DNA from 3 places in the Bradyrhizobium sp. 215_C5_N1_1 genome. Region 3 is predicted to be linked to each of the others. Evidence: predicted binding sites of a transcription regulator. Region 3 holds the regulator's gene; each other region holds the start of a gene.
What was found. Region 3 encodes LexA, which represses DNA repair genes until DNA is damaged. Its sites were predicted from a motif close to TGTTCNNNNTGTGTTCNG; they were not measured.

Region 1 (10,137 bases), 150 kb from region 3:
GGAAGTCGACGGTGTCCTTGTCGATGTCGGCCAGCAGAGCCAACGCCACCTTCGTCAGTCGCGCTTCGGTGTACCGATAGGCGGCCGGGGGATCGCCGTCGACCGAGCCGAAATTGCCCTGGCCGTCGATGAGCGGCACGCGCATCGAGAAGTCCTGCGCCATCCGGACCATGGCGTCGTAGATCGACTGGTCGCCATGCGGATGATATTTACCGATCACGTCACCGACCACGCGCGCCGACTTGACGTACTTCTTGTCGGGCGTGTGCCCCTGCTCGTTCATCGAGTAGAGGATGCGACGATGAACCGGCTTCAACCCGTCGCGCGCATCAGGCAGCGCACGCGCCACGATCACGCTCATCGCGTAATCGAGGTAGGACTTCTTCATCTCCTCGTAGATGGAAACGGGACGAATGTCCGAGGGTTGCGCCGGCTGGTCGCCGGGCTTGTTGTCGTCGTCAGCCAAGGGGAAATCCGGTGAGATTTTATCTGGGAATCATATAGCGCATCGCCCCCCTGATAACCACCCTTGCGAGGTCTGGGGAAGCGGTTTTTCCGACTGTTTTTCCAGAGACTTACGAGCTCAGCACGATCGCTTCGAACGGAGCTGGAATGAGCCATTGGGAACCACGTCTCAGGCCCCGAAAATCACCCGGTGCATGATGCGGCCGGGCACCAGCGTGAACAGGCCCGCCACGACCAGCGCCCCCGTGAACAGGAGGATCATGGCGCGGCGATGATCGGTGATGCGATGGGTATGCGCCCGCCACACCGCGAGCGGTAGCATCACCAGCGTGAAGATCGACAGGAGATGGATCGGGCTGAACGGCCCGACCAGGCGGATCTGGTGGATCCAGAACGACGAGGCCGCCACCACCGCCATCAGCGCCACCCAGATCCAGCCGATCGTCCGGTGCGGCAGCGTGCCCTTGGGGGCGGCAAACTGAACGAGGCCGAGCACGAAGGCGGCCATGGCGGCAAAGGCATGCAGCGGGATCGCCGGAGCAGCCTCAAGCAGTGGCGCAACGCTCATGCAGGGCTTCCTCTAATCGACGGCCGACCCATGTGAATAGGATTAACATCAAGTTAATACCATTCACATCACTCCTCGTCAAAGGCTTGAGGCAGCACATGAGGCAAGCCCGGAAAAACCGAGCTTTGCCCGCCAATTGGTAAGAAATCCTGTCGTTTCAAGCGAGCAAGGTGACATCAGGGGCGAAGCGCCCCCGCCCGCCTCAGAACGGGATATCGTCGTCCATGTCGCTGTTGCGGCCACCACCGCCACCGCCGGCGGCAACTGCGCGGCGCGGCGCGCTGCTGACGGGACCGGAGGAGCCGAAATCGCCGCCCGGCTCGTCGCCGAAGCTGCCGCCTCCACCGCCGCGGCCGTCGAGCATCGTCAGGGTCGAGTTGAAGCCCTGGAGCACGACCTCGGTGGAGTACTTCTCGGCGCCGCTCTGGTCGGTCCATTTGCGGGTCTGGAGCGCACCCTCGATGTAAACCTTCGCGCCCTTCTTCAGGTACTGCTCGGCGACCTTGCAGAGCCCTTCATTGAAGATCACGACGCGATGCCACTCGGTCTTTTCCTTGCGCTCGCCGCTGTTCTTGTCGCGCCAGGTCTCCGAGGTGGCGATGCTCAAATTCGCGATCGGCCGCCCGTCCTGGGTGCGGCGGATTTCGGGATCCTTGCCGAGATTTCCAACCAGAATGACCTTGTTGACGCTTCCCGCCATCGCCGCTCTCCACTCCGAATGCCACTGAATTTTAGAAGGCCCGGGACGCGCCCGCGTCCTCTGCAACCTGTTGACGCGACCCTATACGCTTGCGCGGACGGATCGGCCCGTCACCCCTCCACTTATCCCCATATATAGCACCCCTGGCGGGTTCGTTCCAGATTTGTTCTTATGACACCCCTCACCTTGTTGCGTTGGCAAGACGACACCGCGCTGCACAAAGACGGCCTGCGCCAAATGGAATTTCCCCGAATTCCTGAGGACGGCGAAACAGCTTAACATTCATCAAGTTAGAAGCAGTTCAGATGCCGCCCGACTGTTGCATTCCGGAGACGGACTCCGCCTCCCGCCTAAGCTACGCTTGCCGCGGAATTAGATTCTTATAGGCGTCGCGCCTGATCAGCCGCTTCGGGGACTTCGAAAAGCGGTCAGAAACTGGGGGGACTGCAATGAATAAGATTTTGATTGGTACTATTGGTGCAATCGCGTTGGGGCTGTCGGCTCCCGCAATCGCGGCAGATCTCGCTGCGCGTCCCTACACCAAGGCTCCGGCACCGATGATCGCGACCATCTACGACTGGAGCGGCTTCTACATCGGTATCAACGGCGGCGGCGGCACCAGCCACAAGTGCTGGGACGTCGATATCGGCGGTGGCGTTCTCGTAGGCGAAGGCTGCCACAACGCGACCGGCGGCACGGTCGGCGGCCAGGTCGGCTACCGCTGGCAGTCAGCCAACTGGGTGTTCGGCTTCGAAGGCCAGGGCAACTGGGCCGATTTCTCGGGTGACAACATCAGTGCGATCAGCGGCCTGCGCGATCGTTCGAAGATCAACGCCTTCGGCCTGATTACCGGTCAGGTCGGTTACGCATGGAACAACGTCCTGGTCTACGTGAAGGGCGGCGGCGCCGTCGTCAGCGATCGCTACCGCAGCTTCGACGTCGCCAGCGGCCTCGAGTTCGACCGGGCCAACGAGACCCGTTGGGGCGGCACCGTGGGTGCGGGCGTCGAGTTCGGATTCGCCCCGAACTGGACCGTGGGCTTCGAGTACGACCACATCTTCCTCGGCAACCGCACCATCGGCTTCACCGGATCCGGCAATTTCGCCCCGCTCGGCGTTGCCACACGCTCCGATCGCATCAGCCAGGACGTCGATATCGGCCTCGTCCGCGTGAACTATCGCTGGGGCGGTCCGATGATCGCAAGATACTGACATCCCTCTGAAATCGCTTGGAGATCAAAGGCCGGCCTCGCGCCGGCCTTTTTGCGTGGGCAACGGGAATTATAGGTCAGTCACCGTTACGTTTTGCGATTATTGTGGCTTTTGGGAGACGCAACTTGCGGCTTTGCTCGTGTAAGCACGACATCAGTTGGACCACGGCGTCCGATGTCCTTCCGAACGCACGGAAGGCAAAAACAGAAACCGGGACTGGGATTAGTTTGAAAATGAAGAAGGTTTTGTTGGCTTCGGCCTGTTTGTTCGCTCTCGCTGCTCCGGCTTCGGCCGCTGATCTCGCGGCGCGCCCCTACACCAAGGCTCCGGTGGCGGTGGCCTCGGTCTACAACTGGACCGGCTTCTACCTCGGTATCGTCGGCGGCGGCGCCTGGGAAAACGGTTCCGGCGACCCGAAGATGAAGGGTGGCTTCGTCGGCGGCACCGCCGGCTACAACTGGCAGACCGGCAACGTCGTGTTCGGCGTCGAGGCTGATGGTTCCTGGGCTGACGTCAGCGCTTCGGCGACCGGCGCCACTGTTGTTCCCGGATTCGGCGTTGTGACCGCAACGGCGAGCTCGAAGACCGATGCCATGGGCACCGTGCGCGGCCGTATCGGCTACGCCGTCAATCAGGTCCTGTTCTACGGCACCGGCGGCTACGCCTGGATCGACAACAAGATCACCCTCTCCGCTCTCGGCCTGACCGCGTCGGACAGCAAGTGGCACTCCGGCTGGACCGTCGGCGCGGGCGTCGAGGCGTTCTTCGCTCCGCAGTGGTCGGTCAAGGGCGAGTACCTCTATCGCAGCCTCGGCGGCGAGACCTACTTCTCGGGCGCCCTGCCCACCGGCACGCTCAACTTCCACACCGTGCAGGTCGGCGTGAACTATCACTTCGGGGGCCCGGTGGTCGCGAAGTACTGAGCTTCGCTTCCAACGCACCGCGTTACGAAAGGCCGGCCTTGCGCCGGCCTTTTTGTTTTCGCGCGTCCAGATCCAGGCCAACCGATTCCCAACGTTTTCGGGGAAAGCTGTGGTATCCCGGCGACACAACCTTCGGCTTTAATGGTGTAGAGCAATGACATCGGTTGGGTCATTGGGTCGGCCGTTTTTGGTCGACAAAGAGAAACGAAACTGGGGAATTGAAATGAAGAAGGTTTTGCTGGCCTCGGCCAGTCTGTTCGCACTCAGCGCGTTGGCTCCCGCCTCGGCGGCCGATTTGGCGGCCCGCCCCTACACCAAGGCGCCCATTGCTGTGGCCTCGATCTACAACTGGAGCGGGTTCTACCTCGGCATCAACGGCGGCGGCGCTTCGAGCCGCAACTGCTGGGATGTCAACAATATCTTCGGCGTTGCGGGTCCGGACACGGCTGAAGGCTGTCACAATGCGACAGGCGGCGTCGTCGGTGGCCAGGTCGGTTATCGCTGGCAGTCGGCCAGCTGGGTGTTCGGCCTTGAAGCCCAGGGCGACTGGGCCAATCTGAAGGGCTCGAATACGAGCGTGGCGCTTGCTCCGCTGGTCAACGAGACCAAGATCGACGCGATCGGCCTGTTCACCGGCCAGGTCGGCTATGCCTGGAACAATGTGCTCTGGTACGTGAAGGGTGGCGCGGCGGTCACGCATGCCAAGTACAACGGCACGGTCGTCGGCGTGGTCCTCGACAGCGCAAGCGAGACGCGCTGGGGCGGCGCGGTCGGCACCGGCCTCGAATTCGGCTTCGCGCCGAACTGGTCCGTTGCGATCGAATACGACCATCTGTTCATGGGCAAGCGCAACAACTCGTTCACGATTCTCGGCATCAACGACCGCATCGACCGTATCAAGCAGGACGTCGATATGGGCACGGTCCGCGTGAACTACACCTTCGGCGGCCCGGTTGTGGCGAAGTACTGACCTTCGCCATCAACGCCATCGCGTTACGAAAGGCCGGCTTTGCGCCGGCCTTTTTGTTTTCGCGCGTACGGCGCGAGCGCTTGCGGACAAGTTCCATTTTTCGGCGCGCTGTGACCCTCCGGTGACAGACTGTCGCACCTCAAAGGTTGTATCGAAGATCGCAACAACTTTGGCCTTGGGGGGTCCGTCTTGAACAAGTTTATGCTTGCCGCCGCCGGCATAGTCGCGATGACCACTTCCGTTTCGGCGGCCGATCTGGCGGCGAGGCCCTACACCAAAGCTCCTGCCCCGATGATCGGCGCGGTCTACGATTGGAGCGGCTTCTACATCGGCGCCAACGGTGGTGGCGGCTGGAGCCATAATTGCTGGGACATCGTCACCAACATCCTCGGTGCGCCGATCACTCCCCCCGCATCGGAGGGCTGCCACACCGCGACCGGCGGCGTGGCCGGCGGCCAGGCCGGCTTTCGCTGGCAAAGCGCGTCGTGGGTGTTCGGCGTGGAAGGCCAGGGCGACTGGGCTCACCTTAGCGGCTCCAATGGACCGAGCTTGGCTGCCGGCGGCGTCGGCTCAGACCGCTCGAAGATCAACGCCTTCGGCCTCGTGACCGGCCAGGTCGGCTACGCCTGGAGCAATGTGCTGTTCTACGCGAAGGGTGGTGCGATGGTTGTGAGCGACAAATACGAGGGCTTCACCACCGCCACCGGCTTCGTGTTCGACAGGGCGAATGAAACGCGCTGGGGCGGAGCGGTTGGTGCTGGCCTCGATTTCGGCGTAACGCCCAACATCGTGGTCGGCGTCGATTATGTGCACGGCTTCATGGGATCGCGCGACAACCGCTTTACGTTCAACAACGGCACGTTCTCGCGCGCCGATCGGATCCGCCAGGACGTTGACATTGCAACGGCCCGCGTCAGTTACAGGTTCGGCGGCCCCCTCATCGCCAGATACTGATCTTCGTCTCCAACGCCATCGCGTTACGAAAGGCCGGCCTTGTGCCGGCCTTTTTGTTTTCGCGCGAGGGTGCACCCAACCGTCTTGGAGTCGTGAGGCGCGCGCAATGCGTCCGCGAATGGCTTTGGCGAGTTGGGGACGTGACATGAAGACGTGGATGCTGGCTGCGGTCAGCCTGTTCGCACTCGGCGCGGTCGCGCCGGCTACCGCCGCCGATCTCCCACTCTACAAGGCGCCGGCGGCCGCCGTTCCCGTCTATGACTGGAGCGGCATCTATGCCGGCATCAACGGCGGCGGCGGCTTGGCCCATGCATGCTGGGGCGTGACCCGCGCGCTCGGCATCGCTGTCGATCCGGCCGTTGGCGAAGGCTGTCACAATGCGGACGGTGGCACGGTCGGCGGACAACTCGGCTATCGCTGGCAGAAATCGCGCTGGGTGTTCGGCATCGAGGGCCAGGGCAACTGGGCCGACTTCAAGGGCAGCAATGTCAGCGTGGCGCTGCCGCTGTTCACCAACCAGACCAAGATCGACAGCTTCGGCCTGTTCACTGGCCAGATGGGCTACGCCGTCAACAACCTGCTCTTCTATGGCAAGGCTGGCGCCGCGGTGGCGCACGACAAGTACGACACCTTCGTCCCCGGCGTCCCGGCCGCGGTGTTCAACAGTGTCAACCAGACCCGCTGGGGCTACGCGATCGGCATCGGCGTGGAATGGGGTTTTGTGGAGAACTGGTCGGTCGGCGGCGAGTACAACCATGTCTTCCTCGGCCATCACAGCGCCGACTTCGCAACTCTCGTCGGCGGCTTCGCCCCGCGCACCGACAGGATCGGCCAGGATATCGACATGGGCCTGATCCGCATCAATTACCGCTGGGGCGGCCCGGTCGTCGCCAAATACTGAGACAAAGCTTCCCTCAGGAACCTCCAAGTCCTGATCACGTGCGGATTGCCCCAAATCCGCATTCAAACGCGAACGAAGGGCTGGCCTCGCGCCGGCCCTTCGCATGTTCCGGGCGCCCCGCTCCTGCCAGATGCCGCCAGCGCGCCAACAATCCGTTGACGATTCGCACACGCCACTGGAAATCCGTCCCCGTTCTTCCTACGTTCGCTGCCATACCCATCGGCGCCGATCCCGGTTCCGGGCGACGCGCGCCTTTTTTGTTGGCGCGATCGCGCACCTTTGGGATTCGTTGAGGGCAACTCGGATGGATGAAGTGATCAAGGCGAAGCGCCAACAGCAGAACGCGGGATCCAGCCTGCGCGCAATTACGATCCGTGGCGCGCGCGAGCACAACCTCAAGAATGTCGACGTCGAGATTCCCCGCGACAAGCTGGTGGTGTTCACGGGGCTGTCAGGCTCCGGCAAATCCTCGCTCGCCTTCGACACCATCTATGCCGAGGGCCAGCGCCGCTACGTCGAATCGCTGTCGGCCTATGCGCGTCAGTTCCTGGAGATGATGCAGAAGCCTGATGTCGACCAGATCGACGGCCTGTCGCCGGCGATCTCGATCGAGCAGAAGACGACCTCGAAGAACCCGCGCTCGACCGTCGGCACCGTCACCGAGATCTACGACTACATGCGCCTGCTCTGGGCGCGCGTCGGCGTGCCCTATTCGCCCGCCACGGGCCTGCCGATCGAGAGCCAGACCGTCTCGCAGATGGTCGACCGCGTGCTGGCGCTGCCCGAAGGCACCCGCCTCTATCTGCTCGCCCCCGTCGTGCGCGGCCGCAAGGGCGAGTACCGCAAGGAGCTCGCCGAATGGCTCAAGAAGGGCTTTCAGCGCGTCAAGATCGACGGCACCTTCCATGAGCTCGCGGAGGCGCCGACGCTCGACAAGAAATTTCCGCACGACATCGACGTCGTGGTCGACCGCATCGTGGTGCGCGCCGACATCGGCCAGCGTCTCGCCGAGAGCTTCGAGACCGCGCTTAAGCTCGCCGAGGGCCTTGCCGTCGTCGAATTCGCCGACGCGCCCGCCGCCGCTGCGCCTGCCGAAGAGAAAAAGAAGACCGCAAAGATCCACGACAAGAGCGGGCCCGAGCGCATCCTGTTCTCGGAAAAATTCGCTTGCCCCGTCTCCGGCTTCACGATTCCGGAGATCGAGCCGCGCCTGTTCTCGTTCAACAATCCCTACGGCGCCTGCCCGGCCTGCGGCGGCCTCGGCGTCGAGCAGCATGTCGACGAAGACCTCGTCATCCCCGACAAGGAGCTCGCCATCGGCAAGGGCGCGATCGCGCCCTGGGCCAAGTCGTCGTCGCCCTACTACGTGCAGACGCTGACCGCGCTCGGCAAGCACTACAAGTTCACGCTGACCACCAAATGGAAGGATCTGCCGAAGAAGACGCAGAACGCGATCCTCCTTGGCTCGGGCGAGGACGAAATCAAGTTCTCCTACGAGGACGGCGTCCGCTCCTACGACACAAAGAAGCCGTTCGAGGGCGTCATCACCAACATCAACCGCCGCTATCGCGAGACCGAGAGCGAGTGGGCGCGCGAGGAGCTCGCAAAATATTTTCACGACGTCCCCTGCGAGGGCTGCAAGGGTTTCCGGCTGAAGCCCGAGGCGCTCTGCGTCAAGATCGGCGGCAAGCACATCGGCGAGATCTCGGAGCTGTCGGTCAGGAAGGCCGGCGAATGGTTCGAGACCGTGCCCGAGGCGCTGAACACGCAGCAGAACGAGATCGCAGGCCGCATCCTCAAGGAGATCCGCGAGCGTCTCACCTTCCTGCTCGATGTCGGCCTCAACTACCTCACCCTGTCCCGCTCCTCCGGCACGCTGTCCGGCGGCGAGAGCCAGCGCATCCGCCTCGCCTCGCAGATCGGCTCGGGGCTGACGGGCGTGCTCTACGTGCTGGACGAGCCCTCGATCGGCCTGCACCAGCGCGACAACGCACGCCTGCTCGATACCCTCAAGCGCCTGCGCGACCTCGGCAACACCGTGATTGTGGTCGAGCATGACGAGGACGCGATCCTGCTCGCCGACTACGTCCTCGACATCGGCCCCGGCGCCGGCATGCATGGCGGCAACATCGTCGCCGAAGGCACGCCCGCCGAGATCATGCGCAACCCGAAATCGCTCACCGGCAAATATCTCACCGGTGAGCTCGAGGTCGAGGTGCCGGAGCGGCGCCCGCCGAACCATCGTCGCACCATCAAGGTGGTCAACGCGCGCGGCAACAATCTCAAGAACGTCACGGCCGAAATTCCGCTCGGCCTGTTCACGGCCGTCACCGGCGTCTCCGGCGGCGGCAAGTCGACGCTGCTGATCGACACGCTCTACAAGGCCATCGCCCGCAAGCTGAACAACGCCAGCGAAGGCGCCGCGCCCCACGATCGCATCGAGGGCCTCGAGCACATCGACAAGATCATCGACATCGACCAGTCGCCGATCGGCCGCACGCCACGTTCGAATCCCGCGACCTATACCGGCGCCTTCACGCCGATCCGCGAATGGTTCGCCGGCCTGCCCGAAGCGAAGGCGCGCGGCTACGAGCCCGGCCGCTTCTCCTTCAACGTCAAGGGCGGCCGCTGCGAGGCCTGCCAGGGCGACGGCGTCATCAAGATCGAGATGCACTTCCTGCCCGACGTCTACGTCACCTGCGACGTCTGCAAGGGCAAGCGTTACAACCGCGAGACGCTGGAGGTCCTGTTCAAGGGCAAGAGCATCGCCGACGTGCTCGACATGACCGTCGAGGAAGCCGCCGACTTCTTCAAGGCGGTGCCGCGCGTGCGCGAGACCTTCCAGACCCTGCACCGCGTCGGGCTCGATTACATCCATGTCGGCCAGCAGGCGACGACCCTGTCGGGCGGCGAAGCCCAGCGCGTCAAGCTCGCGAAGGAGCTGTCGAAGCGCGCCACCGGCCGCACGCTCTACATCCTGGACGAGCCGACCACCGGCCTGCACTTCCACGACGTCAAGAAGCTGCTTGAGGTGCTGCACGAGCTCGTCGCACAGGGCAACACGGTCGTCGTCATCGAGCACAATCTCGAAGTCATCAAGACGGCCGACTGGGTCATCGACCTCGGCCCCGAAGGCGGCGACGGCGGCGGCGAGATCGTCGCCTGGGGCCCGCCGGAGGACATCGCGAAAGCGCCGCGGAGCTACACGGGGAAGTTTCTGGAGCCGGTGCTGAAGAAGGCACGGAAGCCGAAGCGGAGGAGCACGAGCGAGGCGGCGGAGTAGAGTTCATTCCGCCTCGTCCGCGGGATCATCGGGGAAAGGCTGCAAGTGTCCGCGATGCCCAGCCGCACCTACATGCTCTTCCGCAAGGCAATCCTCGCCGAGCAGCAGGTAACCTGCATCTACGAGGGGCGTTATCGCGAGCTCTGCCCCCACATCATCGGC
Region 2 (10,137 bases), 920 kb from region 3:
TGAGGACCGTGAGGGAGGGCTTTAGCTTGTTCGCGGAGGCGTTTCGCTTCTCCGGCAAGTCGTTCTTCCAGTGACACGGTCTGCGTGAAACGACGGCGCTGCTTCATGACACAACCTCGTCTTTACGGGTCCTAACCGCAGGGTTTGAGTTCCAGCGAACTTAATATGCAGACGGGCCACCTTCAGTTCCAAAGTGAACTTTTCAAATCAAGCCACGGTGAATTTCAAACCAGGCCACCGCGCTCGGAAACAAGCCAGCACCAAATCCGGGTGCTGTCCTAATTAGGACAGCGGGGCTGTCAGATTGCGACATCAATAAAAACGCCGCCCGCTTAAATGTCGCGCGGGCGGCGGCTTTCCAGCCCCGGAGAGGTGGATGCAAAACCCCGGTGATGATGAGTGTGCACAACCTGTGCCAAGGTTTTATGTCACGTTGCGGGACGCCGCAGCGGGGATCGGGCCACCACCTACCGCGAACTTCTGAGAATCAGTATTGTCTCGAAGAAAGAACGTCGTGGGGGCAGTACTTGTTACGGGATTGCCGAAGGACTATTCGCCTGTCTAGCCAGATTACCGGCCTTTGACGCGAGCTTTCGGCTGATTGCGAAGACGACGTCTTCAAGTGAAAGAGGCCGCCACTGAGGCGGCGTTATCATTGCTTGCTGAAAATCCTGGAATTGAAAATGGCCGTGACTTCGAGAACACGGCCAGTTCTGTTACGAACTTCCACCGCGAAATGCTGGCCCGTTGAACCTTCCATGACCGCATCGCGGGCGGCATCGACAAGTGCGCCGAGCGCCATATCGTGTGCCGCCTCGGCGTCCAGCAGTTCGACGCCATCTTTGTCCTGCGAGAAGATGCCATCCGACCTGAGGTCGAAAAAATACTGAGCCATGATGCTCAGCTTACTTCGGTGCCTGCAAACCCGAGGAATTGACCCACTCTTCGAGGTGACATGCAGTGTCAGCCTGACGGGCTTTCCTCAGCATATCATCCTTCAGAACGCCTGGCGAAAGCTCTGCCGCCCGGGTACGGATATCGTCAGCGAAGACCCGCAGCCTGTCCTGAAGAGATACGGATTGTCTGATGCGTTGCCGTCTTTGCAAGGCGCTGCTCCCTGTTCGAGGGGGCGGGAGCGCTGTGATGGAGCGTTCTCGTCACCGATGGTAGCCACGATCCGGGCGGTGATGGTGAAAGTGTGCGCTCGGATCAGGGGATTAGCGAGTCCTCAATTTGTCCCGCCATTCGGAACTTTTACGAATTAGGACACTGACGAATTCAACTTGGGACACAACGGCTCAAATGCGGACAGCACGCTCCGCCGCAACTAAGCGCCATGTTATTGAGCTGGGCGTGTCGCCAAAGCAGAAAGAACGGGCGCGGCATGGATCCGGCGGCCAGCATCTTCAAGATGATCTATCGGGATCAACCAGTCGGTACGGAGGGGCTTCCTTGGCGGAAGGAAGACTTCACGAAACGAAAGAGGCCGCCAACCGAGGCGGCCTCACGAGACCCGGCCCATCGCCAACGCGCGCATTGTACGATGGACCGTTCCGGGTGGATGGCGCGAGAGTGTCGCGCCACAGACCGGAATCTCAATCCCTTGGTTCGAGTCGTTCCCGTCAGGCCGCCTACTGAGGCGGCCTTGCTTCATCCGCCTACAAAGCGGGTTTGCGTGACCGGAAATACGAAGCCGATTCCGGTCACGGCGAGGAAGGTGCAAAAATACCGGATGCGATACATGCCGAACCAACCCGGGCGTGCCGCCATGGTTCAGGAGGTCGGCGAGCTCTCCGCCCATCTGGTGGTCTAGGCCGAGGTTGGACGGAGAGCCGCGCGCCGGACCCCCGTCGCATGACAATGCTAGGAACGTGCCATGACAGTCGTGTGAAACTGTCGGCGCCGCTCAGTGGAGATCAGGCCACAAATGAAATGAAAACGCCGCCCGCTTGAAATGAAGCGCAGGCGGCGGCGTTCCAGCCCCGAGAGGGATTAGCAAAATCCCGGATATTGATCAGTCCGAATGGATGACGAGAAGGTTCAACGGCACAACGCGACCAAGCTCAAATGGATGCGTGGCGGCGCTGCGTCGAACTGGGCATTGAAATCCCCCAGGCCAATAGATACGGGCAGGAGACGAGATCGTTTCACACGCGCAGAGGCGGATTAGGGCACTTCTTTTCCGTGGTTCTATGAATGGCGAGCTTGCGCGTTTTTCCCGGAGGGATTGTCGGCTGACAGCGTGGCTGACTTGGAAGGCTACATCGAAATCCTTTTGCGAAAGCTTCGCCGGGAAGCTGGCAAAGAAGCCGCCAACTGAGGCGGCCTTAACCGGTCTTCCGTTCGAGCATCGCCATTTCAACTTGGTCGGCCAGGACTGTGAGATGACTTGCGAGGCGGTCGAATAGTTCGCGCTTAGCGGCGTCGGTCGCGGATGAGAGCGCACTCCGCCGCGTCCTTCCGCAGCTTCTCAAGTTGAACCAGATGATCTTGCATGGCCCGCTGGCCCGCTGTTTCGAGAACCAGCGGAGTCAACGCGACGGGCTTACTTCGGCGGCTGCAAGCCGGATGATTTCAACCATTCCTCAATGCGGGCGGCGACATCGGATTCGTGGGCCTTCTTCAAAAGAGCCTCTTGCTCTGGGGCCGCCTGCAATTGTTCTGCCTTTTCTCGCGCTAGTCTGGCTTCCTTGATGAGCCGCTCTCCAAGCACTCTATCCGGTTTGAATCGGAAGCGCTTCATGACTTCCTCCTGTCACAAAGTTCGCTCTGCTTAAAACTTTCAAGGGGCACAGAAGTTCTACGGAACTCTACACCTCATGTTCGCTTAGCGGAACACATTCGTTTGCGGTCCGTTCTTCAAATCCAAATCGGGCCACCGCGAAAATCAAACTAGGCCACCGCGCTCGGAAACCAGGCCAGCATCCGGGTACTGCCGAAATAGGCCACTCGGGATTGCAAAGTAGGCCACTGGTAGGAACTAAGGGATTGCCCGCCCTGTTGCATGTTGTTCCTCCCTCTAAAGGAACAGCCTTATGGCCGACGACAACAATAAAAATCCAAATGAGAAGCAGCCCGGCGAGAATCCGGACGGCAAGTACCATTTCAATCCTGGGAACATGGCCGGGAAGAAGCCCGGGGATCCGGAGCAGACTGCCGAAAACCGTGGCGAGCAGCCGCACGAGGACAAAGAAAAACCCGCCGGTTAGATGCCGGCCACTCGCAGATGCGAAGTAGGGCCACTATAGGACCGCACCGGACGGCGGCTTTATGGCCGGCCACTCACCGAAGAAAAATGGGAATGGATTGTTTATCCCAGGATCGGGCAAGGAGATCGCTTCGCAGGAATGGCTCCCACTAGAGCGGCCTCAAAGGGAGCGCGGGCCTACATCGATGAGAAGCTGGATGGAAAAGAGGCCGCCAACTGAGGCGGCCTCAAATCATCAGGATCAGCCAGACGATTAGGCCAGCGTTCACGGTGCCTACGGTGACAATACCTGTCTGAATAAGTCGCTCGGTCATGGTGTCACCCCCCGATTGAGAGGGAACCCTGCGCTCAATCGGAACGAGCGTCTATGCAGATTGTGCCAGACCCGGGAAATTTCGGTAATATATGACGGCGTGTTCCGCCCGTGAATACACCTTATGGTTGGCCCAGAACAAAACAGGCCACGTGTCATTTCAAACCAGGGCAATGTCGCCGGAAACAGGCCAGTACCAAAATCCGCGAAAGAACATATTGCGAACTTGGAACAAATAGGGTACATTACTTTTATCGCCGGCCCGCCCCGCCAATCGTTTGTCCCTCTAGCGAATCCTCGCCATAAGGAGCACGACCCAATGTCCAACACTGCCCTGCGTATCGTCGAAGGATCTTCCATGGACAAGAGTAAAGCTCTGGCCGCCGCGCTCTCCCAGATCGAGCGCCAGTTCGGCAAGGGCTCGGTGATGAAGCTCGGCAAGAACGACCGGTCGATGGATGTCGAGGCGGTGTCCTCGGGTTCCCTCGGGCTCGACATTGCGCTCGGGATCGGTGGTCTGCCGAAGGGGCGCGTCGTGGAAATCTACGGGCCGGAATCCTCGGGCAAGACCACGCTGGCGCTGCACACGGTGGCGGAAGCGCAGAAGAAGGGCGGAATCTGCGCCTTCATCGACGCCGAGCACGCGCTCGACCCGGTCTATGCGCGCAAGCTGGGCGTCAACATCGACGAGCTCCTGATTTCGCAGCCGGACACGGGCGAGCAGGCGCTGGAAATCTGCGACACGCTGGTGCGCTCGGGTGCGGTAGACGTGCTGGTGGTCGATTCGGTCGCGGCTCTGGTGCCGAAGGCCGAGCTCGAGGGCGAGATGGGCGACGCGCTGCCGGGTCTCCAGGCCCGTCTGATGAGCCAGGCGCTGCGCAAGCTGACGGCCTCCATCAACAAATCCAACACCATGGTGATCTTCATCAACCAGATCCGCATGAAGATCGGTGTGATGTACGGCTCGCCGGAAACCACGACCGGCGGCAACGCGCTGAAATTCTATGCCTCCGTCCGTCTCGACATCCGCCGCATCGGCGCGATCAAGGAGCGGGACGAAGTGGTTGGCAACACGACGCGCGTCAAGGTGGTGAAGAACAAGCTGGCGCCGCCCTTCAAGCAGGTCGAATTCGACATCATGTACGGCGAGGGCGTCTCCAAGATGGGCGAGATCCTCGATCTCGGCGTCAAGGCCGGCATCGTCGAAAAGTCCGGCGCCTGGTTCTCCTATGACAGCCAGCGCCTCGGCCAGGGCCGCGAGAACTCGAAAGCGTTTTTGAAAGCCAACCCCGACATCACCGCCAAGATCGAGACCTCGATCCGCCAGAACTCCGGCCTGATCGCCGAGCAGATTCTCGCCGGTGCACCGGAGCGTGACGCCGACGGCGAGGAGCCGGCGGACGAGTAAGGCCTAACGCGAAGAACTTTCGCGAGGAGCGGGCGCTGAGGACGTTGAGTTGCCGACGTCGTCAGTGCCCGTTTCGTTTTGTGGGGCGTTCGCGATGAAACGCGTGATCCTGACCAGTTCGTCCGGCGTCGGTCTTGCCCATGCGGATCGCGCCGACATGGTCGTGCCGTTCATCTTTCGCTTCGTTTCGGGGCCACTGCCTACCTCGCATCACCTCGAGCAATACCTGACGGGAGGCTATGTCAGAGGCGATCCGGAGGTGCGTTGGTCCGATCTTGTTGGCCGGTTGCCTCAGACCGGTCTCGCGCACAAAGAGACAGGCCTGATTTGGTTTTGCGAGACCTATGGCGTCGATCTCATCGAGCTGTGGTTCGACCCTGAGCCCAATAGTCAGTTGCAACTGATCTGGATCCTCGATTATTTGCGGTCCCATCCATCGATCACCGATCGTCTGAGATTGCGACGTGTCAATTTCGATCTGCGCGGAGCGGACGGCACAGAGCTTCGCGATCGTATGGTGCGGGAATTGGAGGTCGCGGACTGCGACTTCGAGATCGCCAACATGGCCTGGGAAGCCTACCGGGCGCCAACGCCGGAGCTCTGTTTCGGATTGCTCGGCAGGGATTTCCCCAGGCTGCCCTTCCTGAAGCCTGCGATGGAACAATTGCTGGCAGAACTGCCATCACCAATCACCGGACTAGGTACGACGGAAGCGCGGCTTCTCGACCTGATTGCGCGGGGGCACAACCGTACCAAGGAGCTGTTTCAACCGGACGGTCCGCTGCAAACGCGCGTGTTCGATCAATGGGAATTGGGCCCGCTGCTCGAAGGGCTTGGGTCCGGCCCAATGCCGGTGATCACGGGTCTCGATCCGAAACTCGCGACGCTGGCCCCGCACGATGCGCGAGGCCGCAACGCCGCCTTTCGCCGAAGCCGGCTATCGCTCACCGAATTTGGGGAAGCGGTCCTTGAAGGCCGGGAGGATTTCCGCCGTCAAACCCCGATCAGACGCTGGTGGGGCGGAACGCTTCTGACCAACGAACGGCTGTGGCGTTGGGACCGACAGAACCGTTCGCTCGTTGCACCCTTGATACGCGTTCGGGGACGTAGGGTGGGCAAAGGCGCGCAAGCGCCGTGCCCACCATATTCCAACGCGCATAAAGGTGGTGGGCACGCTTCCGCCTTCGCTCTTCGAGCTACGGCGGACAAGTCGCTTTGCCCACCCTACGAAGCTACGATCCCTTACTCCGCCGCTTCCGCGTAATCGCTCACCGGCGGGCACGAGCACACCAGGTTGCGGTCGCCATAGACGTTGTCGACGCGACCGACCGGGCACCAGTATTTGTCGGTGCGCGAGACGCCGTCGGGAAAGCAGCCCTCGGCGCGGGTGTAGGCGCGATTCCAATCGTCGTCCGCGATGTCGTGCACGGTGTGCGGGGCGTGACGCAAAGGCGAAGCCTCGATCTTGAAGCGGCCGGCCTCGACCTCGGCGATCTCCTTCCGGATCGCGATCATGGCGTCGCAGAACCGGTCCAGCTCCGCCTTCGATTCCGACTCGGTCGGCTCGATCATCAGCGTCCCCGGCACCGGAAAACTCATGGTCGGGGCATGGAAGCCGTAATCGATCAGGCGTTTTGCGATGTCGTCCACGGTGACGCCCGACGTCGTCTTCAGCGCGCGCGGGTCGACGATGCACTCATGTGCGACGCGGCCCTTCGCGTTCTTGTAGAGCACCGGGAAGTGCGCATCGAGGCGCGCGGCAATGTAGTTGGCGTTGAGGATCGCGATCTCGGTGGCGCGCTTCAGGCCGTCACCGCCCATCATCAGAATGTAGATGTAGGAGATGGTCAGGATCGACGCCGAGCCGAACGGCGCGGCCGAGACCGGGCCGACCGGTGCTTCGGCTTGCGTCGCCGGATGACCGGGCAGGAACGGCGCGAGATGCGCCTTCACGCCGATCGGGCCCATACCGGGGCCGCCGCCGCCATGCGGGATGCAGAAAGTCTTGTGCAGGTTGAGATGGCTGACGTCGGCGCCGTAATCGCCGGGCCGCGACAGGCCGACCTGCGCGTTGAGGTTGGCGCCGTCCAGATAGACCTGGCCGCCATGGCCGTGCACGATGTCGCAGATCTCGCGGATGTGCTCCTCGAACACGCCATGTGTCGAGGGATAGGTGATCATGACCGCGGCGAGATCGGCCGAATGCTTCTCGGCCTTGGCGCGGAGATCGTTGACGTCGACGTCGCCGTTCTTTTCGCAGGCGACCACCACCACGTCCATGCCGACCATCGCGGCCGAAGCCGGGTTGGTGCCGTGGGCGGAGGAGGGGATCAGGCAGATTTTTCGGTGCGTCTCGCCGCGCGCGGCATGATAGCCGCGGATCGCGAGCAGCCCGGCATACTCTCCTTGCGCGCCCGAATTCGGCTGCAGCGAGATCGCGTCATAGCCGGTGATATCGCACAGCCATTTTTCCAGCCGCGCGAACAGTGCGTGGTAACCCTTGGCCTGCTCGCGCGGGGCGAACGGGTGCAGGCTGCCGAACTCCGGCCAGGTCAGCGGCATCATCTCGGTCGTCGCGTTCAGCTTCATCGTGCAGGAGCCGAGCGGGATCATGGCGCGGTCGAGCGCGAGGTCGCGATCGCTGAGCTTGCGCATGTAGCGCAGCATCTCGGTTTCCGAGCGATGCGCGTGGAACACGGGATGGGTGAGGAAGGCGGTGGTGCGCTTGAGCGACTCCGGCAGCGCCTCGCGCGTGGTGGCGTCGATCTCGGCATAGGTGAGCGTGCCGCCGAATGCGCGCCAGACCGCTTCGACGGTTGCCGGCGTTGTGGTCTCGTCGAGCGCGATGCGCAACGCCGTCTCACCGACGCTCAGGTTGATCTTCTCGGCAGCCGCGCGCGCGACGATCTCGGCGCGCTTGGCACCGGCGTCCACGCTGAGCGTGTCGAAGAAGCTATCCGACTGCGGCGCAAAGCCGAGCTTGCGCAAGCCCGCTGCGAGCACGGCGGCGCGGCGATGCACGTTGCGCGCGATCTGCGAGAGACCCTCGGGGCCGTGATAGACCGCGTACATCGAGGCGATCACGGCGAGCAGCACCTGCGCGGTGCAGATGTTGGAGGTCGCCTTCTCGCGGCGGATGTGCTGCTCGCGGGTCTGCAGCGCGAGGCGATAGGCCGGCATCCCGCGCGAGTCCACGGAGAGGCCGACGATGCGGCCGGGCAGCGAGCGCTTCAGTGCATCGCGCACCGCCATATAGGCCGCGTGCGGCCCGCCATAACCCATCGGCACACCGAAGCGCTGCGCCGAGCCGATCGCGATGTCGGCGCCCAACTCGCCGGGCGAGGCGAGCAGCGTCAGTGCCAAGAGATCGGCGGCAACGATCGCGAGCGCGCCCTTGGCCTTCAACGTCGCGATCGCGGGCCTGAGGTCGCGCACGGCGCCCGAGGAGCCCGGATATTGCAGCAGCGCGCCGACCACGTCGGCCTTGTCGAGATCGGCGAGGGGATCACCGACGATCAGGGTCCAGCCCAGCGGCTCGGCGCGGGTGCGCATCACCGCCAGCGTCTGCGGATGCACGTCCTTGTCGACGAAGAAGGCTTTTGCTTCGACCCGCGAGTGGCGCTCGGCGAGCGCCATGGCTTCGGCCGCGGCGGTCGCCTCGTCGAGCAGCGAGGCGTTGGCGACGTCGAGCCCGGTGAGGTCGCAGATCATGGTCTGGAAGTTGAGCAGCGCCTCCAGCCGGCCCTGGCTGATCTCGGGCTGGTAGGGCGTGTAGGCCGTGTACCAGGCCGGGTTCTCCAAAATGTTGCGCTGGATCACCGCGGGCAAAACCGTGCCGGAATAGCCCTGGCCGATCAGCGAGGTGAAGACCTGGTTCTCTCGCGCGAGCTCGGCCATGTGCGCGATCGCCTCGGTCTCGCTCAAGGGCTTGCCGAGGTCGAGCGGGGCGGTCTGCCGGATCGAGGCCGGCAGCGTCTCCGCCATCAGGGCGTCCACGCTCTTGGCGCCGACGGCCTCCAGCATTGCGGTGACGTCGCGCGCCGACGGGCCGATGTGGCGGCGAACGAAGGTGGCGGCGGTGTCGCCATTGGATTTGCGGTGCGCGGTCATCATGGGTCCTCGCTTTAGATTTCGCTGTCGCCGTCATGCCCCGCGAAGGCGGGGCATCCAGTAAACGCAGGCGTCACGGCTTGAGCCGAGAAGCCGCGGCGTACTGGATCACCCGCCCCAGTGCGCAGTGCGCACAAGGCGGGTGATGACACCGAATATGAGGTCAGAGTTCGCTTCATCTCACGCCGTATGTGCCTTGTAGGCGGCCTCATCCATGAGGCCGCCGAGCTCGCTCTTGTCGGCAATTCTGATCTTGAAGAACCACGCCTTGCCTTGCGCGTCCGAGTTCACCAGCGCCGGCTCGGCGGCGAGCGCGTCGTTGGTCTCGAGCACTTCGCCCGTAACAGGCGCGTAGACGTCGGAGGCGGCCTTCACCGACTCCACGACGGCGGCGGCTTCGGCCTTCTTCAGCGCACGGCCGGCTTTGGGCAGCTCGACGAACACGACGTCGCCGAGCTGGGACTGCGCGTAGTCGGTGATGCCGACGGTGGCGACGTCGCCGTCGATGGCCAGCCATTCGTGGTCGGAGGTGTACAGCGTCGTGGTCATTGTCTTGTCCTCAGCGTTTGTAGGTGTTTTTCACGAAAGGCATGGCGGCGACCGTGAGCGGCAGCCGCTGGCCGCGCACCTCGGCGAACAGTTTTGTATCGAGCGCGCTCGATGCCGTGGGCACGTAGCCCATCGCGACCGGCGCATTCAGGCTCGGGCCGAAGCCGCCCGAGGTGACCTTTCCGATCGGCTCGCCGCCGGCGTCATCCGCAAACAGCAGCGCGCCCTCGCGCACCGGCGCGCGGCCTTCCGTACGCAGGCCGACGCGGCGGCGGCTTGCGCCGTTATCGAAATGAGCGAGGATCGCATCAGTGCCGGGAAAGCCGCCGGTGCGCGCGCCGCCGCTGCGGCGACTCTTCTGCACCGACCATTCCAGCGCGGCCTCGACCGGCGTGGTGGCGGTGTCGATGTCGTGGCCGTAGAGGCAGAGCCCGGCTTCCAGCCGCAGGCTGTCGCGGGCCCCTAAGCCGATCGGCATCACATCGGGATTGTCCAGCAGCGTTTTGGCGAGGCGCTCGGCATCGGCCGCGGGGACCGAAATCTCGAACC
Region 3 (10,137 bases):
GTTCAAAATTCAGGCAGGACAGCGCAAACTTCGTGCGGTGGGAGACGCCACGGCTTGGTCCGCCCGATGGAGTTTCGCGGGACACAAACGACACCATCTCGCCGGCCTCGGCCGGCGATGGCGATTTCAATCCTGGCCCGACCTGTCGGCCGGGAATGGCTGCATCAGCCGATCGGCAGGCGGGTGATGGTTGTCCGGCTGTCGGTGATGGTCTGCGGCTTGTGCTCGCGCTCGCCGAGCGGCTGGGTCACCGGTAGCTGCAGCACGGTCGCACGCTGGCCTTCGACCAGCTGCGTCACCAGCACGGATTTGCCGTCGGGGAATTCGATCGCATCATGATGGCGATCGGGAATGTGCGGATCGATCTTGCCGAACTTGCCGACGCGCGAATTGACGGTGCGCGTCCAGATCCAGCGATTGTCGTAGCGGACGTTGTCGGCGAAGGCGAGCTCCGTCCCCGGGAGCAGGCAGACCGCGACGGTCGGATCGGCCGCGGAGGCAAAGCCGCGCGTCGAGGTGCCGCGGAAGGTTGTCGTGACGATCGTCTCGCCGACTTCGGCGGGACGCGACGCGACGGCATGCAGGCTGTAGTCACACATCGGGTGCTCCTCATGCAGGGATAGCGACCCACGTCTCTTAATCGAGGCGCAGGCCTCTATCAGAGTGGAAATACCAAACGTTCTGCCGGGTTGTAGGCAAATCTACGGCTCGCCGCCGCAGGCCGCAATCACATTAACTTTCCCGAATCCACCAGGAACAAAGCCCGCCCCTTTGCATTCTGCAGGCGCGTGTCAGCGCCCCGCAGGCGCCGACCAGCCGGAATACTGCCAGCCCGGCCGCGACGGTTGGTCGACGGCGTCGAGGGCCTTGCGGACTTGCTCGCTAACGGCGGTGTCCTTGCGGACATGGGGCCGCGATTGCGCGGCTAAGGTTTGTACGTCCAAGGCTTGCGACGCTGATGCTGCGATCAGCGGCGCCACAGCAATTGTGCTCAGAACGATCCGGCGCATGACTTCTCCTCGAACCTGAAGGCCGCGAAGCAGAGCTGCTTCGTGCGGCGTGCCGAGGATTTACCGCTGGAGGAGGGGCCGGATAATCTGCGCGAAACCAGAAAGACTATCCAGCGGAAGCGGACAATCGTCCGCTCCAATCTCGGATCGGCGATGCCGATCCAAAGCGCGCGGGGCGCCAAATAACCGATACCGGCACGTCCGGTATCAATACTTCCGGTACAGCCCGATCAGCTTGCCCTGGATCTTCACCCGGTTGGGCGGCAGAATGCGGACCTCATAGGCCGCATTGGCGGGCTCGAGCGCGATCGAGGCGCCGCGGCGGCGGAAGCGCTTGAGCGTCGCCTCCTCGTCGTCGATCAGCGCCACCACGATATCGCCGGTATCGGCGCTCTCGTTGCGCTGGATCAGCGCCATGTCGCCGTCGAGAATGCCGGCCTCGACCATGGAATCGCCGCGCACTTCGAGCGCGTAATGTTCGCCCGAGCCGAGCATGTCAGGCGGTACGCTGATGGTGTGGCTGCGGGTCTGCAAGGCCTCGATCGGCGTACCGGCCGCGATGCGGCCCATCACGGGGACCGCGACGGGGCGCTCGCCCTCGTCCGCCGGCGGGCTCGAAGTCGTGCGGACCTTGCCGAGATTGCCTTCGATGACGCTCGGCGTGAAGCCGCGGCGGCTGCCGGCAGCGGCCTGAAGCTCGGGCAGCTTGATCACCTCGATGGCGCGGGCCCGGTTGGGCAGGCGCCGGATGAAGCCGCGCTCCTCGAGCGCAGTGATCAGGCGATGGATGCCCGATTTCGAGCGCAGGTCGAGCGCGTCCTTCATCTCATCGAAGGAGGGCGGCACGCCGCTTTCCTTCAGCCGTTCGCTGATGAACCGCAGGAGCTCGTATTGTTTGCGCGTTAACATCTCGACCAAAATCCCCCGGTTGATGTCGTTCGATTCCGAGACGCTGAATTCAGCAGTAAGCCGCTACATTCTCGAAACAAATCATGAACGGACACTATATGTTCGATACATGTTCCGCAACTGCTTAATTTACCGTGAACGCGACAAAGTTCGCGGAACGCACGCGAACGAAGCGCTCAGACGGGCAGCCGCAAGACCTCGCAAGGCGTGCCGGCTTCGGCCTTCGACGCGAATGGCGCGCGCACGAGAAGTGCCTGTGCCGCAGCGAGATTCGCAAGCAGCGAGGAATCCTGGTGATTGACCGGAAGGGCGACGAGCGTGCCGTCATCGCGCAGCTCGAGGCGTGCGCGCAGGTAATCCTCGCGCTGGTCGTTGGCGCCGACATCGCGGCCGAGCACCGCGCGTTCGCGGCGGTGATGAATCATCGAACGGCCCGAAAGCGCGCGAATCAACGGCACCATGAACAGGAAGCCGCAAACGTAGGATGACACGGGATTGCCGGGCAGGCCGATCACGCGCATCGCGCCGAGCCGCCCGTTCATCATCGGCTTGCCCGGCCGCATCGCGATCTTCCAGAACGCCATCGAGATACCTTCGTCCCTCAGCGCCTGCTGGACCAGATCGTGGTCCCCGACCGACGCGCCGCCGGTCGTGATCAGGATGTCGGCGCCGCTCTCCCGCGCGCGGCCGATGCCGGCCGTGGTGGCCTCCAGCGTATCGGCGGCAACGCCGAGGTCGATGGTATCGGCGCCCTCGCTGCGGGCGAGCGCGTGCAGGGCGTAGCCGTTGGAATAGACGATCTGGCCGTGGCCCGGCGTCGTACCCGGCATCACCAGCTCGTCGCCGGTCGCGAGGATCGCGACCTTCGGGCGTCGCCGGACTGGCAATTGCGGGTAATTCATGCCGGCGGCGAGCGCGAGGTCGCGCTCGGTGAGCCGGGCTCCCTTGCGCAGCAGCACGTCGCCTTCCGAGAAGTCGACGCCGGCGGGGCGGATGTGCCGCCCCGTTACGGCGGCTTCCTTGATGGTGATGCGCTTGCCGTCCGCGATCGTGTCCTCCTGGATCACGACCGCATCAGCGCCATCGGGAACGACACCGCCGGTGAAGATACGCACGGCCTCGCCGGCGCCGATCGATCCCGCAAACGGGCGGCCCGCCGCGACCTCGCCGATCAGGGTGAGCTGGGATTCGATCTTCGCCGCATCGACCGCGCGCACCGCATAGCCGTCCATTGCCGACATCGCCTGCGGCGGCTGCGTGCGCCGCGCGGCGACGTCGCGCGCGAGCACGCGGTGGAAGGCTGCGTCGAGCGCGATCATCTCTTCAGGCAGCGGCTCTGCGCCCGCCAGCACCGCAGCGAGCGCGTCGGAAACCGGCATCAGGGCCACGGGTGAAAACTCCTGCTGGGCCCGTTCGGGCAAATCGGCGGCGAGAGTTCTAGCCGAGTGCAGGCGCAGAGGCAAAACAGTGGCCGCGCAGGATGATTTATCCTGCGTCATCCGCTCTGCGATGAAGGGTGAGCATCAAGTCCGCCGCGGCATGATCCAGAAGGCGAGACAGACCGGTACGAGGATGGCCATGGCGAGGACGAGAAAGACGAGAGCCACGGCCAGCATCGGTCAGCCCCCCGGCTGCTTGTACGGACTGACGTCCGGCGCTGCGGGGCCCTGATCCCTGTCAGGCAGCGGGTCGGCCTGGGATTTCAGGTCGGCGGCCTTGCTGATCAGCTTGGCGGAAAGCTCAGAATCCGATGTGGTCCTGGCGAATTTCATCAGCAGAGAGGCCTGCTTGGTGAGGTAGGTTTTGCCCAACACGACGATAAGCCCGATGTAGAATTCCCAACGGACTCATGAGTCCTGAGAGGGGCAATCGTTCCGGGAACTCCGTATAAAAATGCACAAAGGGTTTTGGTTCCTCGCCCCCAGGCAAAATAGTTCCATTCGCGGCCCGTCGGCTTGCCGGCCAGAGATCAGATTCCGAGCGCCTTGAGGGCGTTCCCGACGTCGCGGGGCGAGGTCACGTGGACCGTGGTCAGGCCGCGCGACCGCGCTCCTTCGATGTTCTCGGCAAGATCGTCGAAGAACACGATACGGTTCGCGGGCACGCCGATCGCCGCCACGACATGGTCGAAGGCCTCCACATCGGGTTTGCGCAGGCCGATGCTGGACGACAGATACAGCTCGCGGAAATGGCCGAGCAGGGCGGCATATTCCTTCGAGAAGTGGTCCACATGCGGCCGGTTGGTGTTGGAGAAGGCGTAGAGCGGCAACTGCTTGGCCGCACGCGGCAGCAGCTCGGCGATATCGGGCATCTCGCCGGCGAAGATCGCGTTCCAGCCCTCCAGGAACTGCGCGTCCGAGATGCCGATCCCGAGCGAGACGCGCAGCGAGTCAAAATAGGCCTCGTCGCTGATCTTGCCGACCTCGTGCAGCCGATAGGCTTCGCTGTCCCGTACATAGCGCGCGACGATGGCTTCCGGCTTGCAGCCGGCATGTCCCGCCCAGCAGGCGATCGCCTTGGAGAAATCGATGTCGAGCACGACGCGGCCGAGATCGAACAGGAGCGCGTCCGCGCTGCCGGGAGAGAGCGAGCTCATTGCATCCTTTCACTCAATATCGATAGGGGTCATGGTCGAACAGCGGGAACGCGCTGAACACGCTCGGCGCATTCGTTGCGGTCGCCTGGTGCAGGCAGGACTTGTCGACCTCGGCGAACGAGGTGGCGCCCAAGAGGCCTAGGCAGCGCAGCACCTCGTCCTCGAGCAACTCCAGCATTCGCCTCACGCCGGCCTCGCCGGCTGCGGCCAATGCCCAGCATTGCAGCCGGCCGATGCCGACCATGTCCGCGCCCGCCGCGATCGCCTTGACGATGTCGGTGCCGCGGCAGAAGCCGCCGTCGACCATGATCTTGGCGCGTCCCTTCACGGCGTCGACGATCTCGGGCAGCACATGCATGGCGCCGCGGCCGTGATCGAGCTGGCGGCCGCCATGGTTGGAGACGTAGATCCACTCGACGCCGTGGTCGACCGCGATCCGGGCGTCCTCGGCGGTGGCGATGCCCTTCAGGATGAGCGGGATCTTGAACTTGTCCTTGATCATCTTCACGGTCCGCCACTCCAGGCCCTTCTGGTAATCGCCGCCGGTGGCGCGCAGGCGGCTCTCGCGAACATAGCGCTTGGCAATGTCACGTTCGCGACGGCTGTAATGGGCGGTATCAACGGTCAGGCAGAAGGCGGCGTAGGCGTTCTTCTCGCTCCGGCTGACGACATCGGCGACGAAATCGTCGTCGCCGCGCACATAGAGTTGATAGAGCCGCAGCGCATCAGGGGCGGCCTCGGCGGTCTTCTCCAGGCCGGGCTCGGACACCGAGCTCAGCATGTGCGCCGCGCCGAAGGTGCCGCAGGCGCGGGCGACGCTCGCCGCGCCATCCGGATCGAAGATCTCCAGTGCGCCGACAGGGGCCAGCACCACCGGCAGCCGCATCCGGCGCCCGAACAGCTCGACCGAGCCGTCGACCTCGCGGACGTCGCGCAGCACGCGCGGCCGGAAGGCGATCTCGTCCAGCGCCATGCGGTTGCGGCGCATCGTGGTCTCGGTCTCGGCGGCGCCGACGATATAGTCCCAGGCGTTCTGGTTGAGGTTGGCGCGCGCCTTGCGGATGAATTCGTGCAGGTTTTGGAATGGCTCGGCGCTGGCGCCGAGTTCGACGTTCCTTTCCGGCCGGATGCGGGGCGCGTCATTCATTGTTGTCCTCCCGAGAATTTGAAGCGTTATTGTCATCGCCTATCGTGTCCGGCCCTCCAAAACCATCCTAAAATCGCATAGCTGAGAGGCGTGGGCCGGCCGGCCGATTCCCGCGTTGCGCGAAACGGTTTCGGAACGTTGCCAAAAGTTTAGGCCCGGGCGAAGAGATTTTTACGATGTACCCGCCAGCGTGGCGTCCCGGCCTTGAAGAAACCAGAATGGTATTGTGAACAGCGGGCTGGATCGCCATTTGCATGGCGCCTCACAAGCCCAAAGCAAAGCTCCAAGCAAGAAGGCCAGTCTATCCATGCGGAAAAACCTGCTGTTCCCCCTGGGCGCACTCACGGGAGCGTGTCTAACCCTTCTGGTCGCCAGCCCGCACGGTGGAGTATGGGCGGCACGGGCGGCAGCGAGCGCGGATGATGCCTATTCCCGGCTCAATCTGTTCGGCGAAGTGTTCGAGCGGGTGAAGGCGAGCTATGTCGAGAAGCCCGACAATTCCAAGCTGATTGAGGGTGCGATCACCGGCATGGTGACCTCGCTCGACCCACATTCACGCTACATGAACGACAAGGCCTGGACCGAGATGCAGGAGACCACCTCCGGCGAGTTCGGCGGGCTCGGCATCGAGGTCACGATGGAGGACGGCCTGGTCAAGGTCGTCTCGCCGATCGACGACACGCCGGCGTCCAAGGCCGGGATCATGTCCGGCGACCTCATCAGCAAGATCGACGGCGATGCCGTGCAGGGCATGACGCTCGAGCAGGCCGTCAACAAGATGAAGGGGCCGGTCGATACCCAGACCAAGCTCACCATCGTGCGCAAGGGCGCCGACGCTCCGCTCGACGTCGCGATCAAGCGCGAGATCATCCATGTGCGTCCGGTGCGCTTCCACGTCGAGAACGGCGACATCGGCTATATCCGCGTCACCTCGTTCAACGAGCAGACCACCGACGGCCTGAAGAAGGCGATCGCGTCGATCTCCAAGGACGTTCCGCCGGAGAAGCTGGTCGGCTACGTGATGGACCTGCGCAACAATCCGGGCGGCTTGCTCGACCAGGCCGTCTCGGTGTCGAGCGCCTTCCTTCAGCGCGGCGAGGTCGTCTCGACCCGCGGCCGCAATCCCGAAGAGACCCAGCGCTTCACCGCCCATGGCGGCGACCTCACCAAGGGCAAGCCGCTGGTGATTCTGGTCAATGGCGGCTCGGCTTCGGCCTCGGAGATCGTCGCCGGCGCGCTGCATGACCACAAGCGTGCCACGATCATCGGCACGCGCTCGTTCGGCAAGGGCTCGGTGCAGACCATCATTCCGCTCGGCGCCGGCAATGGCGCGCTGGCGCTGACCACGGCGCGCTATTACACGCCGTCGGGCCGCTCGATCCAGGCCCAGGGCATCGCGCCCGACATCGAGATCCTGCAGGACGTGCCACCCGAGCTGAAGGGCCGGATGGATACGATGGCGGAGTCGCAGATGCGCGGCCATCTGCAGGCCGCCGACGGCACCGAGCAGACCGGATCGCAGTCCTACGTCCCGCCGGAAGAGAAGGACGACAAGGCCCTGCATGCGGCCTACGACTTCCTGCACGGCGTGACCGCGAATGCGGTCGCCGCCAAGCCCGCGCCGAAGGCGGCGGTACCGAACTAAAACCTTACGACGTCCAGATATCGCCCGGGAGCGGATGACCGCTCCCGGGCGAATTCGTGCGGTGACGCTTCCAATTGTTGGGAAGACCGCCCTAGCTGGCCTCGCGGTGCCGGCTTTCCTCGCCGCCGCGCTGGGCGAGGCGGCTGCGGTGCAGCGCGAACAGCTCCAGCACCTTGTCGGCCGGTTTTGCGGCACTGAACAGATAGCCCTGCATCTCGGAGCAGCCGAGCGCACGGAGCAGGCGCTGCTGCTCCTCGGTCTCGACGCCCTCGGCTGTGGTGGTCATGCGGCGGGCGGCAGCCAGGTTGACGACGGCCTGCACGATGCTCGCGGAGCCGTCGGGACCGGCGATGTCGCTGACGAAGCAGCGGTCGATCTTGATCTTGTCGAACGGGAAGCGGTGCAGATAGCTCAGCGAGGAGTAGCCGGTGCCGAAATCGTCGAGCGCGATGCGCACGCCGATGGTGCGGAGCTGATGCAGGATCGCAAGCGCGGTGTCGTCGTCGCGGATCAGCACAGCCTCGGTGATCTCGAGCTCGAGCCGGCTCGCCGGCAAATTGGAGGCGGCAAGGGCCGCCATGATCTTCAGCGCCAGCGTGCCGCTCTTGAACTGCACCGGCGAGACGTTGACGGCGAGGCGGATGTCGTCGGGCCAGTTGGCGGCATCGCGGCAGGCCGTGGCCAGCACCCATTCGCCGATCTCGTTGATCAGGCCGGTGTCTTCGGCGATCGGGATGAACTCGGCGGGCGAGACCATGCCGCGCTCGGGATGGCGCCAGCGCACCAGCGCCTCGCAGCCGGTGATGCGGTCGTCCTTCAGGGCGAGGCAGGGCTGGTAGTAGACCTCGAGCCCTCCTTCGAGCCCACCTTGGGCGATGGCGTGGCGCAGATCGATCTCGAGCTGCCGCCGCTCGCGGACCTTGGCGTCCATCTCCGGCTCGAAGAAGCGATAGGTGCGGCGTCCGGCGGCCTTGGCGGCATACATCGCCATGTCCGCGTTCTTCAGGATCTGGTCCAGCGCGGTGCCGTGTCGTGGCGCCAGCGCGATGCCGATACTGGCGTCCGTGGTGAGATGATGGCCCATGCAGTCGAACGGCGCGCGGATGGCCTGGAAGACCCGCGCGACGAGTTCGTTGACCTGCTCCAGCGACGTCACCGCGCTCTGTACGATGGCGAATTCGTCGCCGCCTAGCCGCGCCACGAAGTCCTGCAGACCCGCGCAGCGGCTGAGGCTCGTCGCGATCGATTTCAACAGCTCGTCGCCGACGAGATGGCCGAGCGCGTCGTTGACGCCCTTGAACTCGTCGATGTCGATGTAATGCACCGCGATCTCTTCGCCACCGGCGATGGCGGCGAGCTCCGCGCGTAGGTGCTCGTGGAACATGGTGCGGTTGGGCAGGTCGGTCAGCGCGTCGTAATGGGCGAGGTGGGTGATGCGCTCCTCGGTCCGCCGGCGCTCAGTGACGTCTTCGTGGGTCGCCACCCAGCCGCCGTCCGCGAGCGGCTCGTTAAGGATGTGGATCGAGCGCCCGTCGGAGGTGTCGACCACCATGGAGTTGCGCACATGGATGTCGCGCAGCACACGGACGACATAGTCGCCGATGTCGCCAGTGAACGAGCCGGTCGCCTTGCGGTGGGCGATGATGTCGTGGAAGCTGGAGCCGGGCTTCACCACCTCGGCTGACAGGCCGTACATCTCGATGTAGCGCTGGTTGCAGATCACCAGCCGCCGCTCGGCATCGAACAGCAGCAGGCCCTGCGTCATGTTGTTGACGGCGCGGTCGAGGCGCTGCTTCTCCAGCGTCAGCCGCTCGCGAGAGGCGCGGTGCTGCTCCAGCAGCTTGCGCACAATCGCGATCAGCACGCCCGCGATGGCGAGCGCGGAGGCGCCCGCAACCGAGATCAGGATGCCGATCTGCTCGCGCCAGTCCGTTAGCGCCGCCGCGCGCGTCGTGGTTGCCATCATCAGGATCGGGAAGTGGGGCAGGGCACGCGAGGAGATCAGACGGTCTTCGCCGTCGACGGGGCTCATGATGCGGCCGGCGAAGTGATCGAGCCCGAAGATCCTCTGCTGCTCGAACGGGCCGGTCTTGAAATTTCTGCCCATCTGCTCGCTGGAATGGGGATAGCGAGCGAGCAGCGTGCCGTCGCGATGCAGCATCGAGATCGTGGCGCCTTCGCCGAGCACGACGGAGGCGAAGAACTTCTCGAAATTGGCCGGTTCGATGCCGCGTCCGACCACGCCCATGAACTCGCCGTTCGGTCCCACGATCTTGCGCACGATCAGGATGGTCCAGGCGCCGGAGACGCGGCTGTGCACCGGCTCGATCAGCACGTTCGGCGAATAAGGATCGTATTTGAAAGTGCGAAAATAGGCGCGATCGGCGACGTTCACTTTGGGGGCCGGCCACGCCGTCGACGAGTTGATGAGATTGCCTTCGGCATCGCTGATGTTGACGCCGCCCATGTAGGGCAGCGCCTCGATCTTCGAGCGCAGCATCCGGTGGACGTCCTGGCCGGAGAGGCGTTTGCGATAGTCCTCGGCGCTTGCGATGCCGGTTGCGCGGACGTGGTCGACGAAATCCTTCTGGATGACCGCGAAATCCTGCAACTGCTGATCGAAATGATGAGCGAGCAGAAGGACGGTGTTTTCCAGCTCGCGGCCGCTGTTGCGCAGCGCGCGCTCTCGGAAATTCTGCGCCATCAGGACCGAGCCAATGGCGATGGCCGCGATCAGCAACGTGCCGCCCACCACCAGCCAGCGGATCGGTCCGCTGCGCACGAAGACCTGGTCAAAGAGGCGACTGCCGTATTTCGTCATCATGTCGAT

Region 1: the regulator LexA is predicted to act here: its motif matches at 6,883-6,900, upstream of uvrA (excinuclease ABC subunit UvrA).
Region 2: the regulator LexA is predicted to act here: its motif matches at 3,731-3,748, upstream of recA (recombinase RecA).

Annotation. Positions count from the first base shown of each region.
Region 1 covers NZ_CP197228.1:4,327,985-4,338,121, reverse strand. Annotated here, with positions in the region: gene gyrA (DNA gyrase subunit A) at 1-466, opposite strand, end outside; gene AB7G19_RS20875 (DUF2306 domain-containing protein) at 635-1,033, opposite strand; gene AB7G19_RS20870 (single-stranded DNA-binding protein) at 1,236-1,733, opposite strand; gene AB7G19_RS20865 (outer membrane protein) at 2,183-2,944, shown strand; gene AB7G19_RS20860 (outer membrane protein) at 3,178-3,867, shown strand; gene AB7G19_RS20855 (outer membrane protein) at 4,091-4,837, shown strand; gene AB7G19_RS20850 (outer membrane protein) at 5,066-5,791, shown strand; gene AB7G19_RS20845 (outer membrane protein) at 5,937-6,692, shown strand; gene uvrA (excinuclease ABC subunit UvrA) at 6,997-9,975, shown strand; gene AB7G19_RS20835 (hypothetical protein) at 10,021-10,137, shown strand, end outside.
Region 2 covers NZ_CP197228.1:3,261,212-3,271,348, forward strand. Annotated here, with positions in the region: gene AB7G19_RS15300 (DUF6894 family protein) at 653-895, opposite strand; gene AB7G19_RS15305 (hypothetical protein) at 2,546-2,743, opposite strand; gene AB7G19_RS15310 (hypothetical protein) at 3,036-3,209, shown strand; gene recA (recombinase RecA) at 3,841-4,929, shown strand; gene AB7G19_RS15320 (hypothetical protein) at 5,024-6,193, shown strand; gene gcvP (aminomethyl-transferring glycine dehydrogenase) at 6,172-9,039, opposite strand; gene gcvH (glycine cleavage system protein GcvH) at 9,220-9,588, opposite strand; gene gcvT (glycine cleavage system aminomethyltransferase GcvT) at 9,599-10,137, opposite strand, start outside.
Region 3 covers NZ_CP197228.1:4,180,022-4,190,158, forward strand. Annotated here, with positions in the region: gene AB7G19_RS20140 (hypothetical protein) at 165-599, opposite strand; gene AB7G19_RS20145 (hypothetical protein) at 792-1,010, opposite strand; gene lexA (transcriptional repressor LexA) at 1,218-1,919, opposite strand; gene AB7G19_RS20155 (molybdopterin molybdotransferase MoeA) at 2,096-3,307, opposite strand; gene AB7G19_RS20160 (hypothetical protein) at 3,539-3,733, opposite strand; gene AB7G19_RS20165 (HAD family hydrolase) at 3,889-4,515, opposite strand; gene AB7G19_RS20170 (alpha-hydroxy acid oxidase) at 4,529-5,662, opposite strand; gene AB7G19_RS20175 (S41 family peptidase) at 5,970-7,307, shown strand; gene AB7G19_RS20180 (bifunctional diguanylate cyclase/phosphodiesterase) at 7,399-10,131, opposite strand.